DNA from 2 places in the Chitinophaga sp. YIM B06452 genome. Region 2 is predicted to be linked to the other one. Evidence: riboswitches for the same ligand, from Rfam matches in the RefSeq annotation. Region 2 holds a riboswitch; the other holds the start of a gene.
The links. Region 2 has a riboswitch for cobalamin ahead of R3I13_RS20660 (ribonucleoside-diphosphate reductase small subunit). Riboswitches for the same ligand answer to the same signal wherever they lie in the genome.
Positions count from the first base shown of each region.

Region 1: another riboswitch for cobalamin. It lies ahead of metE (5-methyltetrahydropteroyltriglutamate--homocysteine S-methyltransferase); the one in region 2 lies ahead of R3I13_RS20660 (ribonucleoside-diphosphate reductase small subunit).

Region 1 is NZ_JAWLKY010000001.1:1,952,735-1,960,079, reverse strand. Features, by position in the region: gene R3I13_RS07855 (glycosyltransferase family 39 protein) at 1-664, opposite strand, end outside; gene R3I13_RS07850 (glycosyltransferase family 39 protein) at 829-2,298, shown strand; gene aqpZ (aquaporin Z) at 2,377-3,084, shown strand; gene metE (5-methyltetrahydropteroyltriglutamate--homocysteine S-methyltransferase) at 3,148-5,460, opposite strand; cobalamin riboswitch at 5,606-5,803, opposite strand; gene R3I13_RS07835 (response regulator) at 6,109-6,477, shown strand; gene R3I13_RS07830 (hypothetical protein) at 6,538-6,753, shown strand; gene R3I13_RS07825 (Y-family DNA polymerase) at 6,797-7,345, shown strand, end outside.
Region 2 is NZ_JAWLKY010000004.1:169,367-176,711, forward strand. Features, by position in the region: gene R3I13_RS20655 (ribonucleoside-diphosphate reductase subunit alpha) at 1-1,331, opposite strand, end outside; gene R3I13_RS20660 (ribonucleoside-diphosphate reductase small subunit) at 1,388-2,359, opposite strand; cobalamin riboswitch at 2,496-2,701, opposite strand; gene R3I13_RS20665 (hypothetical protein) at 3,026-4,579, opposite strand; gene leuC (3-isopropylmalate dehydratase large subunit) at 4,738-6,135, shown strand; gene leuD (3-isopropylmalate dehydratase small subunit) at 6,145-6,744, shown strand; gene leuB (3-isopropylmalate dehydrogenase) at 6,754-7,345, shown strand, end outside.

The sequences.
Region 1 (7,345 bases), on a different contig from region 2:
CATTCCACCACAACACAGGAGCGGAAGCCACCACCATCAACACCAGCGACAGCCAGGGCCAGGCCGTTCCCAGCCACTTACGGTGTGTGGCAGACAATGCCAGGTACAACAAAAGCCCCGCGGGAAGGAACACCGCCGTGTATTTACTGTCAAAGGCCAAACCCATCATAACGCCCGCCAGCAGCCAGTAAACTTTTTTCTCCAGGAAGACAGCCTTGTAGAGGCAAAGCAGGCTCACCGTCCAGCAGAGCATCAGCGGCACATCAGGCGTAGATACAAGGGACAGGATAGTGATCATGAGCGTGGAACTGAACAGCAGCAAGGCGTTGGAAGCCTTGACACGGCTGAGGAACCGCAACGACAGCCGGTAAAAAAAGGCGAGGGTAAGCAACGTAACAACCGTATCCGCCAGCTTTACGGCGTATACTTTTTTTCCAAGCACAGTTGTGAAGATCTTCAGCACCCATGCAATGCCAGGCGGATGATCATAATAAGATGCAGCGGGGTGCTCGGTGTAAAAGGTGTAATACGCATCCTGCGGCATCAGTCCCATTAAACCAATAAAAGCCAGTCTTAACAGCAGGATGAACAAGGCAGACAATACCAGCCACCGGTTTTCAGTGTAAGCAGTATGCAGGTCATCCCGGAAACTTTTTATCTTCATATCCGGATGTAAGCAATAAACAGTTGTCTCGACAAGTTGATATATCCGGAATCGTGCCGGAATTTCAGCCTATTTTCCTTCCTTCAACGCATAACCTGTTATTTTTCATATATTTATTAAGGCACCAACAACAACTTTAACATCGCTGTAACAGTCCCGAAAACATGAAAAGATACCTGCCCCTCATTTTACTGTTATGCCTGGTAAAACTGGCCATACATATGGCCGGGAATCACAATTATGATTTCATGCGCGACGAGCTGTTGCACCTGAGCGCGGGTCATCATCCCGCCTGGGGTTATTACGAGTTCCCGCCTTTCATTGGCTGGGTGGCGCGGGTTTCCATTTTCCTGTTCGGCCATTCGCTTGTTGGCATGCGGCTTCTCGCGACCCTGGCGGGAGTGGTTATCGTTGCGCTATGCTGCCTGATGGCGCTGGAAATGGGCGGAAAGAAGTGGGCTGTTTTTCTCGCGGGCGTTTGCGCGCTGGCGTTCCTGCCTTATTACCGCAATCATTTTTTGTTTCAGCCCGTTGCTTTCGACCAGCTTTTCTGGGCATTGGGTTTTTATTTCGTGCTGCGCTATGTGAACACGGGGCGTAATGTATATCTCGTGTACACCGGTATCACGGCGGGCTTCGGGCTGATGAACAAATATACTTTCGTGATATGGATCGCCGGCATTTTACCCGCGCTGCTATTTCATGATAAAGCGCGGGTGTACCGCAACAAGTGGTTATACATCGGCGGCGGCATCGCTTTGCTGATCTTCCTGCCCAATATCATCTGGCAATACCGGCATGGGATCCCTTTCCTGTTGCATTTGCAGCAGCTCAGCAAAACGCAGCTGGAGAAGAACAGCGTGTTCGAATTCGTGATAATGCAGGCGTTGTCTCCTTTTACATTGATGATGAGCCTCGGCGGTTTGTATTTCGTGATGCGGAGGCCACAGTGGCGCTTCCTGGGAATTGCTTTCCTGCTGATGTTCGTATTGATGTGGGCGCTGCGCTCGAAGTCTTACTATTTCTTTGCGGCTTACCCGCCTATGTTTGCCGCGGGCGCCGTTTGGCTTGAAAGGCTTACCAGCACGCGGCCGCGCTGGAATATTGCCGTTGCCGCAGTGATGATGGGCTTCGCTCTTCTTGCGCTGCCCTTGCTGATCCCTGTTCTTCCCATCGAAAAATTTGTAAGATACGCCCGCATCAAACCCAATAACGAAGGTCGTTACGAGCTCACCAGCGATTATGCGGATATGTTCGGATGGCGCGAACAAGTACAGGTGGCAGACAGCATCTACAACACACTCTCTCCCCAAGACCGGGAGAAATGTATCTTCTGGGCAGAGAACTACGGCGAAGCCGGCGCCATCCGCATCATCGGCAACCGTGAGCCGGTATGCCGCCACGGCAGCTTCTGGACCTGGGGCCCCGGGCCCTTGCCCGGCGAAGTGGCCATCAGCATAGGTAATGAAGCCGAAGATGTAGAGATGATCTATGAAGAACATCAGCTCATCAAAGTTCTCAAACATCCCTACGCGATCGGTGAGGAAAATAATATCCCGGTATACCTCTGCCGCAAGCCGAAAATAAAGCTAAAAGACATCTGGCCTTCATTGGAGAAGGAGGTGTTTGAATAACTCGGCTCTTTTTCTATTTTGCGGCCTTTAACAACAATAAGTACTTTTAATTTGTTTATAGCTCAAAACCTGACCCTTATGGAAATTAAATCATCCACGAAGTATTTTGCAGAATTGGTTGGCACCTTTGCCCTTGTATTATTTGGCTGCGGCGCGGCGGTTGTATCCGGCGTTTCGACGGCAGGCCCTGCCGGGATAGGCCTCCTGGGTATCTCATTCGCTTTCGGGCTTGCGGTGCTGGTGATGTGTTACGCCATCGGCGGCATTTCCGGCTGCCACATCAACCCCGCTATTACCATCGCCATGCTGGTGGCCGGTAAGATCAAAGGCAGTGAAGCGCTGGGTTACATCATTGCACAGATCATCGGTGCGGTGATCGGCGCGGCCGTATTGTATTGCATACAAAGTGGCCTGAGCGGCTGGACGCCCGGCGAATGGGCGTTAGGCTCCAATGGATGGGGTGAAGGTTATGGCGCGGGCTACAACACCACTTCCGCATTCATTGCCGAAGCAGTGCTCACGTTCCTTTTCCTCTTCGTGATCTTCGGCAGCACCGGTAAATGGGGCAACGGCGCCATGGCCGGTATGGCTATCGGGTTAACGCTCACCCTCATTCACCTGGTAGCGATTCCTATCACCGGCACTTCCGTGAACCCCGCAAGGAGCTTCGGCCCTGCGCTTTTCGCCGGCGGCAAGGCCATGGCACAGCTATGGCTTTTCGTGGTGGCGCCCATCGTGGGAGGCATCGCAGCTGCGCTCGTATGGCGCGCGCTGGAGAAAAAATAAAGCGTACTTGTTGTATAGCACCGGGCCTGGTACAAATTTGTACCAGGCCCGGTGCTTTTTGGTCTATACAGGCACGTTAGAACTGGTCCTTTCTCTCGCTGCGCGGGCAGCGGCCACCATGTTTTCAAGGGCGGCCTTTGTTTCAGGCCACTTGCGGGTTTTGAGCCCGCAGTCCGGGTTCACCCAGAGGTTGCGTAACGGCAGCAGCTCCGCAGCTTTTTGCAGCAGCTGCACCATTTCCTCCACGCCGGGCACCCGCGGTGAATGAATGTCATATACTCCCGGGCCGATCTCGTTCGGGTACTTAAACCCTGCAAATGCTTCCAGCAGCTCCATCTGCGACCGCGATGTTTCGATCGTGATCACGTCGGCGTCCATTGCCGCGATATGCGCGATGATGTCGTTGAATTCGCTGTAACACATATGCGTATGCACCTGCGTATCGTCCCTCACGCCGCAAACCGCTACCCTGAAGGCTTTCACAGCCCATTCCAGGTATGCGTCCCGGTCTGCTTTCCGCAAAGGCAAACCCTCCCGGATGGCAGGCTCATCAACCTGGATGATGCCGATGCCTGCTTTTTCCAGGGCCACGGCCTCATCACGGATGGCCAGGGCTATCTGGTTCGTGGTAACGGAGCGCGGCTGGTCGTTGCGCACGAACGACCATTGCAGGATGGTCACAGGCCCGGTGAGCATGGCTTTCATGGGTAGTGCAGTACACGACTGCGCGAACTTCGTCCAGCGGAGGGTCATGTCTGCAGGGCGGCTCACATCGCCATAGATCACGGGCGGTTTTACACAACGGCTGCCATAGCTCTGCACCCAGCCGTTTTGGGTGAAAACAAACCCATCCAGCATTTCACCAAAATACTCCACCATATCGTTCCGCTCAAACTCGCCATGAACGAGCACATCCAATCCCAGCTCTTCCTGCAGCCTGATGGCATTGATGGTAGCCTGCTCCAGCGCTGCTTCATATTGTTCCGCAGGAAGATCCCCTTTCCGCCATTGTGCGCGCAGCTGGCGGATATCGTCCGTTTGCGGGAAGGAGCCGATGGTGGTGGTGGGGAACAGCGGCAGGTTGAAACGTGCTGTTTGCAGTTGCTGCCTGGTGCTGAAGGGGCTTTGCCTGCGGGCGTCATCGTCTGTAATAGCCGCCGTACGGGCTTTTACAGCCGGTTTGTGAATCCTTGCGGAAGCGCTCTTTTCCGCGATGGCTGTGCGGTTCAGTTCCAGCAGGCTGTTGTTGCCGTGGAAAATGGCGTCCAGCGCGGTTACTTCTTCCAGTTTCTGCTTCGCAAATGCCATCCAGGACCTCATTTCCGCGTCCAGGCCTGTTTCCAGGTCAAGGTCGGCAGGCGTATGAAGCAAAGAGCAGGAAGGCGCTATCATTACGCGGTCTTCGCCGAGCGCATCTACGGCTTTTCGTATATGCGGAAGCGATATATCGTAATTATTCTTCCAGATGTTGCGGCCGTCTACCAGGCCCAGCGATAAAGAAGTTTTGGGAGGAAGCAGCGGCAGCAGCTCATCCAGTTGCTGCGGCGCCCTTACGAGGTCCAGGTGAAGGCAGCAGACGGGCAGGCCGGCAGCCAGCTCCGCATTGCCGCGCAGGCCTTCGAAGTAAGTGGCCACCATCAGCTTGAGGTCTTTGCATTGTTTGCGGATCTCGGCATAAGCGTAGCGGTAAGCGTTTTGTTCTGCTTCACTAATGTCCATGGCCAGGAAAGGCTCGTCCAGCTGCACCCATTCCGCGCCCTGCGCCTGCAACTTTTGCAGCACGCTGATATAAACGGGCAGCAGGTTATGCAGCAGTTCAATGCGGTGGAAGCCGCTTTCTTTTTCCTTTCCCAATAAAAGATAAGATACCGGGCCAATGAGCACCGGCTTGGGCGTGGCTTCCAGCGTATGCCGCGCAGCGTCGAAGGCGTTGAACACCTTGTTGCTCAGCAGGCGGAACTGCTGGTCTTTTTTGAATTCCGGTACGATGTAGTGGTAATTGGTGTCGAACCACTTGGTCATTTCCATGGCGGTAATATCCAGCCCATGCTGCTGGTAGCCGCGCGCCATGGCGAAATAAAGGTCGATCTCGGCATTCTCTGCCACCTCCGTTACCACGGGCGCATAACGGTCTGGCACTGCGCCGAGCAGCAGGGTCATGTCCAGCACCTGGTCGTAGAAGCTGAAATCGTTGCAGGGCACGAGGTTCATGCCGGCGGCCTGCTGCAGCTGCCAGTGTTCTTCCTGCAGGCGTTTGGCGGCGAGGAACAGTTCGCTGCGGCCAATGCGGCCCTGCCAGTAATGCTCACAGGCTTTTTTGAGCTGTCTTTGGGCTCCCATGCGCGGGTAGCCGAGGTTGTGTTTAAGCATACGCATAAAACTTTTTGGTTAAAACATTAATGTGCATTAATGCTCCTTACAGTTTCCGGTATGCTTTCAGGATTGTGTAGAAGATAAGGAATGAAAAGGCACGACGGGCCATGCCCATCCGTTCCCGACTACTGCTTCAAATCGCGAAAGCATTTGTCTTACACAGCGGGGCAAGTATCCTGGCTCGTAACATCATTACCGTTCTTCTCACCCCGTTCAGGTCGGGGGCAATGAACATCGGTGGCAATGATTCAGGTGCGTTACTTACAGTTGCGCGACAGCCCGTGATTTACACACGGTTCCTTATTAAAAGCGGCTTTCGCCGCCTACCGCGCTGTGGAAAGAATGAATAAAAGTAAAGAACTCGGGGTCAAAGATAGGAAGGTGCCCGGTCATTTCCTACTAACACGCCGGCGAACGTTAATACGCATTAACCAAAAACGATTTTGGCACAGTATATGCAAATGTCCCTTTGTACCATTTAACCGTATACTCCCTGACACCTGTGGCCTGGCCATTGAAAGAACAAGTAGTATACCTGTATACGCGTCTCAAATTAATCAAGCATCCATTTTAGCAGCATAAGGTAACGCCGGAATCCCGGCCAGAAGAGCTATGTCCTTCATGCTGCATGGAACAACCATGTTTTTGTATATGAAAAGGATTTTGGTAATTGTGGATGATCTGCTGATGATTCATGTGATAGAATTGATCATACAGAAAGAGGGATACGACGCAGACCTTGCCTATAACGGAAAAGAAGCTACTCTTTTGCTTAACTCGCATGAGTATGAACTTGTCATCGCGGATTTCAAGCTGCCATTCCCGCACCTGCAGGAACTGGCGGATGCCCTGCGCCTGAAAAAAGCACGTAAATCCTTCCCCATCCTGGCTATTATCCCGGCAGCATTCTTAACCGGCAGCGTTGGCGGCTGGTTCGGTATCGACGCGGATGAAACTGTAATCCGGCCTTTCTGCCCATTCGAGTTAACCGTCACGATCAAACGCCTTTTGGCGCGTTGATTGTTGGCAGGCCTGGTTTTCCGGGCCTGCGTTTTTTCATTTTTTAGCGATCTTCGCCATATGGACCCTTTTTCCGTTTCTGTCAACGGCCAGCTTTACGAAGTAACGCCCTACGTAAAAGGCTATACCGTTTCCTTCCACATCGATGCGCCGGGAAGCCGCATTTCTTTTGAGCTGGATGAAGAAGACAACCTTCGCGCCATTACCAGCGGCGAGCCCGTGGATGCCGCGCTGGTAGAGCAACTCGCCGCTGCGATCGTACAGCACTTTGGCTGAAATGCCAAAATTTTTAGCTACATTTGCTAATAATAATAGCATTATGATTGCCCTTGTTGACTGTAACAATTTCTATGTCAGCTGCGAACGGCTCTTCCACCCCCAATTCCTCCGCAGGCCGGTAGTGGTGCTGAGCAACAACGACGGCTGCGTGGTAGCCCGCTCCGAAGAAGCCAAAGCCCTCGGCATCGCCATGGGCGACCCCGCCTTTACCATCGAAAAAACGCTGAAGGAACACCATGTTGTCATGTTTTCCTCCAATTATACCCTTTATGGCAGTCTCAGCAACCGCGTGATGCGGATACTTTCCCATTATTCCCCGGATATGGAAATATATAGTATAGACGAGGCTTTCCTGGACCTGTCAGGCATGAAGGACCTGCCGGGCATCGCAGCCGCGATACGGAAACATATCTTCGAAGAAGTAGGCCTGCCGGTGTCTGTAGGCGTTGCCCCCACCAAAACGCTCGCCAAAATGGCAAACCGCTATGCCAAAAAGCACCATCGCCGCGCCGGCGTATGGGTCATGGATACGGAAGAAGGCATCCGTGAAGTGATGGCAGCCACTGCCGTGGAAGACATCTGGGGCATC
Region 2 (7,345 bases):
CATACGGCCACTTCGTCGGAAGAAGTATATTCGATGATCTCGGTGCAGAGGTTGGAGCTTTTGATGGTGCCCAGGTTCTGCTGGTTGGATTTGCGGTTGGCGGAATCTTTATACAGCAGGTACGGCGTGCCGGTTTCGATCTGTGCGTCCAGGATGGCGAACCAGAGGTCCTGCGCTTTTACGGTTTTGCGCTGGCGGCCTTCGGCTTCGTATTGTTCGTACAGTTTCTCGAATTCCTCGCCCCAGCAATCTGCCAGCCCGGGTGCTTCGTGGGGGCAGAACAGGCTCCAGTTGCCATTGGCTTCCACGCGTTTCATGAACAGGTCCGGCATCCAGAGGGCATAGAAAAGGTCGCGGGCGCGAAGCTCTTCTTTACCGTGGTTCTTGCGCAGGTCCAGGAACTCGAACACGTCTGCATGCCAGGGCTCCAGGTAAATGGCGAACGCGCCTTTGCGTTTGCCGCCGCCCTGGTCTACGTACCGCGCAGTGTCGTTGAACACGCGCAGCATGGGGATGATGCCGTTGGAAGTGCCGTTGGTGCCGCTGATATATGAACCGGTAGCGCGGATGTTATGAATGCTGAGACCGATGCCGCCTGCGCTCTGGGAGATCTTGGCGGTCTGTTTCAGGGTGTCGTAGATGCCGTCGATGCTGTCTCCCTGCATGGTCAGCAAAAAGCAGCTGCTCATCTGGGGTTTGGGCGTACCGGCGTTGAAGAGGGTGGGCGTGGCGTGGGTAAACCAGCGCTCGCTCATCAGGTTGTATGTTTTGATGGCGGAGTCGATATCCTCTTTGTGGATACCAACGGCCACGCGCATGAACATGTGCTGCGGGCGTTCGGCGATCTTGCCGTCGATCTTCAGCAGGTAAGAGCGTTCCAGCGTTTTGAAACCGAAATAATCGAAAGCGAAGTCGCGGTCGTAGATGATGGTGGAATCGAGTATGTCAGCATGCTGACGGATCACTTCCCACACTTCATCGCTCAGCAGGCCGGCGGGTTTGCCGGTTTTCGGATCGATGTATTCGTAGAGTTTCTTCATCGTTTTGGAAAACGACTTGATCGTATTTTTATGCAGGTTGCTCACCGCGATGCGGGAAGCGAGCTGCGCATAGTCCGGGTGTTTGGTTGTCAGGGAAGCGGCGGTTTCCGCAGCCAGGTTGTCCAGCTCGGTGGTGGTAACGCCATCGTACAGGCCCTGGATCACTTTCTTCGCTACGTCGATTGAATCTACATATTCCGGCGCCAATCCGTAACACAGTTTTTCTACTCTTGCCGTGATCTTGTCAAATTTGACAGATTCCTTTCTTCCGTCTCTTTTTATAACGAACATAGTGTGATGAATTTAACTGGGTGAATAAATATATGTCGGGTGTATTCTTGTTTTGTCTAAAAGTCTTCGTCCAGGCTGAAAGTCTGTGCCTCTTTATTTCCCATTACGCCGGATTTCTGGTAATCGCCCACGCGTTTTTCGAAGAAGTTGGTTTTGCCCTGCAGCGAGATCATTTCCATGAAATCGAAGGGGTTGCTGCTGTTGAACATTTTGCTGCAACCCAGCGCCTGCAGCCAGCGGTCTGCCACAAATTCGATGTATTGTTTCATCAGGTCCGCATTCATGCCGATGAGGGCGGCGGGCAATGCGTCTGTAATAAATTCTTTTTCGATAGACACGGCGTCGCCGATGATCTCATGCACTTCTTTTTCGCTGAGCTTGCCGTTGAGCATGCTGTACAGCAGGCAGGCGAACTCGCAGTGCAGCCCTTCGTCGCGGCTGATGAGCTCGTTGGAGAAGGTAAGGCCGGGCATGAGGCCGCGTTTTTTCAGCCAGAAAATGGAGCAGAAGCTGCCGCTGAAGAAGATGCCTTCCACCGCTGCAAATGCCACAAGGCGCTGCGCGAAGGTGCCGTTCTCGATCCAGCGGAGGGCCCATTCGGCTTTCTTTTTCACCGCAGGCACGGTGTCGATGGCGTGGAAGAGGCGGTCTTTCTCCACCGGGTCTTTCACATACGTATCGATCAGCAAAGCATAAGTTTCGGAGTGGATGTTTTCCATCATGATCTGGAAGCCGTAGAAACAACGCGCTTCTGGTATCTGTACTTCGCTCATGAAGTTCACCGCCAGGTTCTCGTTCACGATCCCGTCTGATGCCGCAAAAAAGGCCAGCACATGCGAAATGAAGTGGCGCTCGCCATCGTTCAGCTTCGCCCAGTCTGCCAGGTCGCCGCTGAGGTCGATCTCCTCGGCGGTCCAGAAGCTGGCTTCATGGCGTTTGTATTGTTCCCAGATGGCGGGGTAATTGATCGGCAGCAGCACGAACCTGTCCTTGTTGTCTTTCAATAAGATCTCATTCTCGTTACTCATTAGTAATTTTTTATACGGTTCACTATCCCTAGTTAAGTTAATGCGGGTTCGCGGCGTGGGGAGACGGGAGCGCGTTATCCGTAGAGGAGGTACATCCTGGGGTCGGGCTCGCCATAACCTTATTTCGCGAAGGTTTTGACAATTACGTTGTTCTGGCAGGTCTCCTGGCTTTCCCTTGCCGGGTGAGCCTTCCCACCCCGACGCCTGTCGGGGCAGTGGCATTTTGCAAAGCATCCGGCATATAGGGGATCACAGTAGCGCGTCTGCTCGTGAATTCCACACGATTCCCTATTAATTCTCCACGTTTAAGAAACGTTTGAAGCCAGCACAACGAAGTCAAGAACTGTTGCAAATGTAATGATCAAACTATCCCGTCAAGGTGGTAAGTTTCCCCCATATGTGGATAAAGAATGTGAACTTTTTGGGATCGCAGAAGGGGCGTACAATTCACGTTATTCACATCTAAAAGCAGGTATTTGGTATGATAGAAAAACAGAATGTGTTGGAAATCTGGCACGTATTAGCACAAGCAAAATGTGTAGCGAAAATTACCCTGAAACACAAAGGATTGGAAGATCCCTTCTTTATATGAAGAAACGCCGGGGATAACCTTTCCACGGCGTTTCAATATTAAACGTACGTTGTCTTTTTGTTAATGTGCATTAACTAAATCCGCGGCACTTTGTTGATAAACTTCTTCCTGATCACCTCCTGCACAGGTATCCCGTCTATCTTGCTTTCCAGCCAGCTCACAATATCGAGATACAAATAGCTCCTGCGCTCGTAAGGATTCTTCGCGATGATCTCCAGCTTTCCCTTCAGCTCGCGAAAAGCGGTGCGCAAAGCCTTGGGATTGGCGTACATGTTCTTGCGCAGGAATTTCAGGATCTCTTCCATGACCAGGCTTAAGTCCTTGTTCTTCGCAATGAAGTGGTACACAGATTTGATCAGGTATTCCACCAGGCTGTAGTTCTCCAGCTCGTAATGCGCGATCAGGTGAAGGATGCGCGCGAAACATTGTATGTCTGCCCGCAGGTTGCCTATCCGCAAATGAATGATCTTGTTCAGGTAAACGATCGCGTTATTATTATCGCCGCTGCCGAAATAAAGGCAGGCGATCTTGTAATAAAATACAAGCACGCGGTGCTGGTCCACGGTTAGCTGGTGCTCCGATATCTTGCATTCCACCTCGCTCACGAGCTGCAGCCCTTCTGAAAAAGTGCCGTCAAGGAAGTGCCGGTTGATCTTGCCGGTATAGAGATACACGAACGCGGAGGTGCGCGTGTTCTCATTCATGCTTTCTTCTTTTTCGACAATGAACTGCTCCATTTCGGTAAGCACCTCGGTGAATTTATCGTGGTTCATCGTGTGGAAATGCGCGGTCAGAAGGTTGTGCATCGCTTTGATGTACAGGTCCACATCAGTATCGCGCAGGCTGGGATATTCGGTGAACAGGTCCACCCACTTCTGGGTATACCGGTAATACATCACGAAATCCTGCAAAATATAATAGTACCAGCAATAAGCCTGGTAAAGGTAAATGCGTTCGTAGAAGCTCATGCTGCCCTGCTGCACTGCCGGCAGGTTGGCTTCGAAGAAAGACCGCAGCATCATGGAATCCTTCTCGTCGCGCGCGTGCCCCAGCTTGAGGTACATGCCGTACATCCGCAGGGCCAGGGTGCTCAGCTTGCTCACGTTGTTCAGCTGCTCGTTGATGATCCGGCTTTCGTCGCTCAGCTCTTCCGCCCGGTTGTCCAGGCTGCGGGTGATGTGCCTGCTTTCGATCAGCTTCTCAAATTCCACGGTCTCGAAATACAGCATCACTTCTTCCTGCTCCCGCGCGCTGGTTTTAGCTTTGGCCAGTATCTTGAGGCTTTGGTTATACAGTCCTTTGTTGTACAGCACCCGCGCATAGTCCAGCTGCTCCCGCAGATCTATCAGCGGGTCTTTTGTTTTATATAACAGCCGTAAGGTGGTGAGAAGATGTTTGTACAGGTGGGCCTTTACGTTGCTCAGCTGCTGTTTTTTGATGTCCGGGACCCGTTTCAATACCTGCTCCTCGTCGTATTCCTTCATTTTGTCCAGGGCGTTGAACAATTGAATGAAAAGCACGTCCTCCTTCGTGTTATCCCGGTTGAATGCCAGCTGGAAATTCCTTTTTTCGGCTTTTGTTAGCGTTTTTATTAATATGAATAAAGCATCGTTCTGCGTGTTGGACATCGTTGTTACAGAATTGTAAATTATTGATCCTCAATAAGTTAATGGTCATATATCGCCTTTGCGAATCGTAATAATGACAAATTTAACGATCTGAGGTTTAAATGTGTCAATTAGATTTGAAGGTGTAAATAGGAAGGAAAGCAAATTTAAGGAGAAATATGGGGAAAACATTATTTGACAAGATCTGGGACAGCCATATCGTAGCCAGCAAGCCGGGTTTCCCGGATGCGGTGTACATCAACACCCATTTCATTCACGAAGTGACCAGCCCGCAGGCTTTTGACGGGCTCCGCAGGCGCAACATTCCCGTGTTCAGGCCTGGAAAGACCCGTGCCACACCGGACCATAACGTACCGACGATAGATCAGCACCTTCCCATCAAAGAGGCCCTGAGCCGCAAGCAGGTGGAGATGCTGACGAAAAATACAGCCGAATTCGGCGTAGAGCTTTACGGCCTCGGCCATCCTTACCAGGGCATCGTGCACGTGATCGGGCCGGAGCTGGGCATTACCCTGCCGGGTATGACCATCGTATGCGGCGACAGCCATACTTCCACCCACGGCGCTTTCGGGGCGGTAGCCTTCGGCATCGGCACATCGGAGGTGGAGCAGGTGCTCGCTACCCAGTGCATCCTGCAATACAAGCCTAAAAGGATGAAGATCGAGGTGAAGGGGCAATTGAAGAAAGGAGTGGTGTCTAAAGACATCATTTTATATATCATTTCGCAGATCTCCGCATCAGGCGCCACGGGTTATTTCGTGGAATATGCAGGGGAAACCATCCGCAACCTCAGCATGGAAGCGCGCATGACCGTCTGCAACATGAGCATCGAAATGGGCGCCAGGGGCGGGCTTATTGCGCCGGACCAGGTGACCTTCGACTATATCAAAGGCCGCGAGTTTGCGCCTAAAGGCGAGGACTGGGACAAGGCAGTGGCTTACTGGCAAACGCTGCACACCGATGCGGACGCGCAGTTCGACAAAGTATTGGAATTTGATGCGGCAGACATTGAACCGCAGATCACCTACGGCACCAACCCAGGTATGGGCATGGGCGTAACCCGCAATATTCCTGCACTGGCGGAGATAGACGAAACAGAACGGCCTTCCTTCTCCAAATCCCTCCAGTACATGGACCTTCAGCCGGGCAGCCGGTTGCTGGGCAAAAAGGTGGACTACGTGTTCATCGGTTCCTGCACCAATTCAAGGATCGAAGACCTGCGGATGGTGGCGGAATTTGTAAAGGGAAAGAAAAAGGCGGAGGACGTGACCGTCTGGATCGTGCCCGGTTCCAAACAGGTGGAAGCGCAGGCCATTGCAGAAGGGATAGATAAGATATTTGAAGAAGCGGGCTTCCAGCTGCGCCAGCCGGGCTGTTCAGCTTGCCTGGGCATGAACGAGGATAAGATTCCCGCGGGCAAATACTGCATTGCCACGAGCAACCGTAACTTCGAAGGCAGGCAGGGGCCCAACGCCCGCACCTTCCTGGCCAGCCCGCTCACCGCGGCGGCGGCCGCCATCACCGGTAATGTGACCGACGTAAGAGAACTGATATAATTATTGACAATGGACAAAAAATTTGCTAACCTGTCGTCTTCAGTGGTACCGTTACCGATAGAGAATATAGACACAGACCAGATCATTCCCGCACGATTCCTGAAAGCGACCACACGCGAAGGGTTCGGCGAAAACCTGTTCCGTGATTGGCGGTACGACGGGCAGGGTGCGCCCAGGAGGGATTTTGTGCTGAACAACCCGCTTTACAAAGGCAGTATTCTTGTGGCCGGTAAGAACTTCGGTTGTGGTTCCTCCCGCGAGCATGCTGCATGGTCGCTGGCCGATTATGGATTTAAAGTAGTGGTGAGCAGCTTCTTTGCGGACATCTTTTCGAACAACGCGCTCAACAACTTCATCCTGCCCGTGCAGGTAAGCGAAGGGTTCCTGCAAAATATCTTCACAGCCGTGGAGAAAGATCCTGCCGCGCAGCTGGAAGTGAACCTGGAAGAGCAGTTCATCCGCATCAGCGCCACCGGCGAACAGGAAAAATTTGACATCAACCCATATAAAAAGACCTGCCTGCTGAACGGGTACGACGACATCGACTACCTGCTCAGCCTCAGCAAGGAGATCAACGCATACGAAGCTACAAGACCTTTTAATTTCTAATACAATCTAATGGGAGTTACGAAGAAAATATTGGTTATACCCGGAGACGGGATCGGGCAGGAAGTGACCGCGTGGGGAAAGAAAGTGCTGGAGACGATCGCTGCCAACTACAAGCACACCTTTACTTTTGATGAAGGCATTATGGGTCACGTAGCCATCGAAGCCACCGGCGACCCGCTGCCAGACAGTACGCTGGAAAAAGCGCGCCAGAGCGACGCCATCCTTTTTGGCGCTATCGGTCATGCCAAATACGACAACGATCCCACGCTGAAAGTGCGCCCGGAGCAAGGCCTGCTCAAGATCCGCAAAGAGCTGGGCCTGTATGCCAACCTGCGCCCCATCAAGCTGTTCGACGACCTGCTGCAGGCGTCCAGCATCAAGCCGGAGATACTCCAGGGCGCAGACATCCTGTTTTTCCGCGAGCTCACCGGCGATGTGTATTTCGGGGAAAAGAACAGGAGCGAAGACCGTACTTCCGCTTCAGACCTGATGATCTACCACAAATACGAAGTGGAGCGCATTGCCCGCAAAGCCTTCGAGGCCGCACGCACCCGCAAAAAGAAACTTTGTTCCGTTGATAAGGCCAATGTGCTGGAAGCTT